Regions from separate parts of the Pseudalkalibacillus nanhaiensis genome, predicted to be linked through region 2. Evidence: predicted binding sites of a transcription regulator. Region 2 holds the regulator's gene; the other holds the start of a gene.
What was found. Region 2 encodes CtsR, which represses protease genes until heat stress. Its sites were predicted from a motif close to ATGGTCAATAAAGGTCAAACA; they were not measured.
Positions count from the first base shown of each region.

Region 1: the regulator CtsR is predicted to act here: its motif matches at 995-1,015, upstream of V1497_RS04315 (ATP-dependent Clp protease ATP-binding subunit).

Region 1 covers NZ_CP143541.1:839,305-841,511, forward strand. The annotation lists gene nfsA (oxygen-insensitive NADPH nitroreductase) at 1-24, shown strand, start outside; gene V1497_RS04305 (hypothetical protein) at 95-250, shown strand; gene V1497_RS04310 (NAD(P)H-dependent oxidoreductase) at 284-826, opposite strand; gene V1497_RS04315 (ATP-dependent Clp protease ATP-binding subunit) at 1,122-2,207, shown strand, end outside.
Region 2 covers NZ_CP143541.1:113,488-115,694, forward strand. The annotation lists gene V1497_RS00600 (MgtC/SapB family protein) at 1-384, shown strand, start outside; gene V1497_RS00605 (CtsR family transcriptional regulator) at 514-978, shown strand; gene V1497_RS00610 (UvrB/UvrC motif-containing protein) at 993-1,520, shown strand; gene V1497_RS00615 (protein arginine kinase) at 1,523-2,207, shown strand, end outside.

The DNA of each region.
Region 1 (2,207 bases), 730 kb from region 2:
AGCATCAAGATCCCGTTGAAATAATTTCAGGTGCATACAGTCGGCGCGCTCCGTTCAAACTATAAACAGAGTGAAAAAACAGGAGGGCGTTCCGATGACAAAGCGTAAGCAATTGAATGATAAGACGAAGCATCATAACCAGACACCTAAGGAAAGTTTGCCGGACATCGAGATAGCAGAGGAATTGGCAAAGGGTGCAAACAAGTTGCGAGATGAAGACTTACCTGATCGAGAAAAACAGGAATTCTAAATAAGGAAAGGACAGCCAAATGGCTGTCCTTTTTTACGTCTGCTTCAATTGTTTATTTAGCTCTAGGGCTTGCTGGTTTGCGAGATTGTCTTCAGATATTTCACCAGGCTTGACTGCTTTCCCGATGATATAACCGCCGAATTCCAAATCGATGAAATCAAAAATGTAATTGAACTGTTGGATGAGTGGCAAGGCTTTGATTTTTGGGTCGTCCCCTCCACAACAAATGACATATGCCTTCTTTTTTCGTAATTCAGCTTTAAAATCGTAGCGTTCGTCCCGCAAATTCTGAGAGAACCGATCGACGAGGTCCTTCATCAAACCGGACATCCCATACCAGTAAACAGGCGTTGAGAAGACGATGACATCGTGGTCAAAAATCATATCGACAATCTTATCATTATCGTCATCAACCGGTTGGAACCCACCAGGCTCATGGCGGAGGTCATCAATCGGTTGGATCGTGTAATCCCTTAAGTGGATGTGTGTCGCGTCCAATCCTTCCAACGCTTTTTGTGTAAGCTGTTCTGTATTTCCGTTCGGTCTTGCACTACCGTGTATCGCTAAAACCTTCATATTATGTACCTCCTAAAAAGCGATTCTGCTCTTTCACTATATCGAAGACCCTAGGTCATTGCGAGTAACTAGCCTCGGATAAGCACGTTCTTTGCATACATCCCATACATCTTGTTACCATCAAAAAACCATCAAAAATTGGCAAAAAAAAGTGAAACAAAATACTTGAAAGTCAAAGAAGGTCAAACTATACTATAGACAAAGGTCAAAGATAGTCAAAGTCAATTTTTGATAAAAGTTAAGGGTTCATAAAAACTTCAATCAAAAACTCTACATGAACAAGGAGGTCATTATTATGCGTTGCCAACACTGTCAAGTAAACGAAGCCAATGTACGAATGACTCTTCACATAAATGGAATTACGAAGCAGATCAGACTCTGCCCGAAATGTTATAAAGAAATCCAAAATGAAATGAAGCAGCCTAGCAATATGAATCCTTTCATGGGCAATAACATGGGCGGATTCAATATGAATGATTTCATGGGACATCAGGAACAAGCTGGACAAGCTTCACCTGGTAAAGGTCAAAATGGAGGCGGTCTACTAGACGACCTTGGCCGTAATCTGACAGATGCAGCAAAAGCTGGTCTCATCGATCCGGTCATCGGTCGTGACAAGGAAGTAGAACGCGTCACAGAGATATTGAACCGCCGAAACAAGAACAACCCTGTTCTAATCGGTGAACCGGGTGTAGGTAAAACAGCGATTGCAGAAGGACTTGCGTTGAAAATCGCAAACCAAGAGGCACCGAAGAAGCTGTTGAACAAGCAAGTCTATATCCTGGACGTTTCTTCACTCGTTGCCAACACTGGAATTCGAGGTCAATTCGAAGAACGTATGAAACAGCTCATTTCAGAAGTAAAAGAACGCAAGAACGTGATCCTTTTCGTAGATGAAATCCATCTCCTAGTTGGTGCTGGATCTGCGGAAGGTTCCATGGACGCAGGAAACATCCTGAAACCTGCGCTTGCACGTGGAGAGCTGCAAGTCGTTGGTGCAACAACGCTTAAAGAATATCGTCAAATCGAAAAAGATGCAGCTCTTGAACGTCGTTTCCAACCTGTAATGGTCAAGGAGCCGACAGAAGATGAAGCTGTGGAAATCCTACAAGGGTTGAAAGAGAAGTATGAAAAGTACCACGAAATCCGTTACACAGATGAAGCGCTCAGAGCTTGTGTAACGCTATCAAAACGCTACATCCAGGATCGCTTCCTACCAGACAAAGCGATCGACCTCATGGATGAAGCAGGTTCTAAAATGAACCTAAAACATTCAGGTACAAGTGAAGATGAAGTGGAAGAACGTCTCGCAGAAATCGCGAAAGAAAAAGAAGAAGCAACCCAACAAGAAGATTATGAGCGAGCTGCAAAACTGCGTGAT
Region 2 (2,207 bases):
GCTTCGATCTGGGTCGTAGCAGGGATTGGACTTGTTGTCGGGATCGGGATGTACTATGAAGCGATCTTCACCACGACGGTTATGATCGCGAGCTTACTATTCCTCAACAAATTCGAGGATCTTTACTTACGGAAGCAGAGGTTCCATCATGTCACTGTCATTGTAGAAAACAAGGAAGTATCCTTATCTACAATCGTAAACGAGCTGGAGTCATGTAAAGTGCCGATTTTGAGTATGTCGGTCGACGATCATCCTAATGATGCATCTGTTCCTCTAATCAAGTATTCCTTCAAAATTCAGGTTTCAAATACAAAAAAGCTTCCAGAGGTCTATGACAAGATACAATCGATTGATTACGTTCATAAAGTATTTGCAACAGAGTAATTTTGCGTTTATTCCTCCCTGACTCTGTCAATAATGGTGACAGATAAAACATTTGCAAGTTTTGCGCAAATGTTTATAATTATAGTCAAAGAAAGTCAAAGTCAGAGTGTGAGGAGGGGCAAAAATGGGATGAAGAATATTTCAGACATCATTGAAGCGTATTTAAGGGAAATCTTAAATGAAAGTAACACAAAGGCAATTGAAATAAAAAGAAGTGAAATAGCAGAAAAGTTTCAGTGTGTCCCTTCACAAATCAATTACGTGATAAATACGAGGTTTACGATTGAGAAAGGCTTCATCGTGGAAAGTAAAAGAGGAGGAGGAGGTTACATCCGGATCATAAAGGTCGAAACAGATAGTTCGACGATCTTACTTGATCAAATACTCCGTCTCATCAAAACAAGAATCAATCAATCTGCAGCTGAGAATATCATTTTACGACTTTTAGAAGAAGAAATCATCAGCATAAGAGAAGCACGGCTTATGAAAAGTGTCATGGATCGCTCCACCATAAATATCGTTTTGCCCTACCGGGATGAATTACGGGCAAATCTATTAAAATCCATGATCCAAAGCTTAAAGTATAAAGACTGAGGGGAGTGTAAGGCGTGTATTGTCAGGAATGCCAACAGCGACCAGCCACTTTGCACTTCACAAAAATCATCAACGGTGAAAAAAATGAGTTTCATATTTGTGAACAGTGTGCGAAGGAAAAAGGGGATTTCATACCAGGGTCTAATTCTTTTTCTATTCATAATCTGCTATCAGGTCTATTAAACTTTGAACAACCGCTCAGCGATCCCGGTACTGCTGCACGAAGTAAACAAGTAACCCAATGTTCACAATGTGGGATGACCTATCCGGAATTTGCCAAGATTGGTCGATTCGGTTGCATGAATTGTTATAAGACATTCGCTTCCAAGCTCGATCCAATCTTCAAGAGAATCCATGGAGGCAACACGGACCATTCCGGAAAAATACCCAAACGCCTCGGTAACGATCTTCTGGAACGTAAAAAGATCAATCAGTTACGAGAAAAGCTACAGCAGCTTATCGCCCAGGAAGAATTCGAAGAAGCTGCTGAGGTGAGAGATCGTATCCGATCGATGCAACAGCGGCTTGAGGGGAGGGATTAAGATTGTCTTTAGAACGATTCATGAGTGAAGCAATCAGCCCCTGGATGAAACGGGAAGGTCCGGACTCAGATATTGTCTTAAGCAGTCGTATCCGTTTAGCCCGGAATCTGGAGAATCATGTATTTCCGATGGTAGCCAACGAACAACAAGCCGAAGAAGTCAATCAACAGATTCGTCAGCACTATGCAGATGAATCCTATGGATCGGTAGGGCGGTTAACGTATTTTGATGTCGATCAGCTGAAACCAATCGAAAAAAGGGTTCTGGTTGAAAAACATCTTATCAGTCCGAATCTTGCGGAAGACCCAAAGAAGTCGGGTGTCCTGATGAGTGAGGATGAATCAATCAGTATCATGATCAATGAGGAAGATCATATTCGAATCCAATGTCTATTCCCAGGCTTCCAATTGTCAGAAGCACTGACGTTGGCAAGTGGAATCGACGATTGGTTCGAGGAAAAAGTGAACTACGCCTTTGATGAAAAGCACGGCTATCTGACCAGCTGTCCGACGAACGTTGGAACAGGTATGAGAGCTTCGGTCATGATGCATCTCCCGGCCCTCGTCATGACACAGAAAATGCACCGGATCGTGCCGGCCATCAATCAGCTCGGTCTCGTCGTCAGAGGAATTTATGGAGAAGGCAGCGAAGCGCAAGGGAATGTATTCCAAGTTTCCAACCAGATGA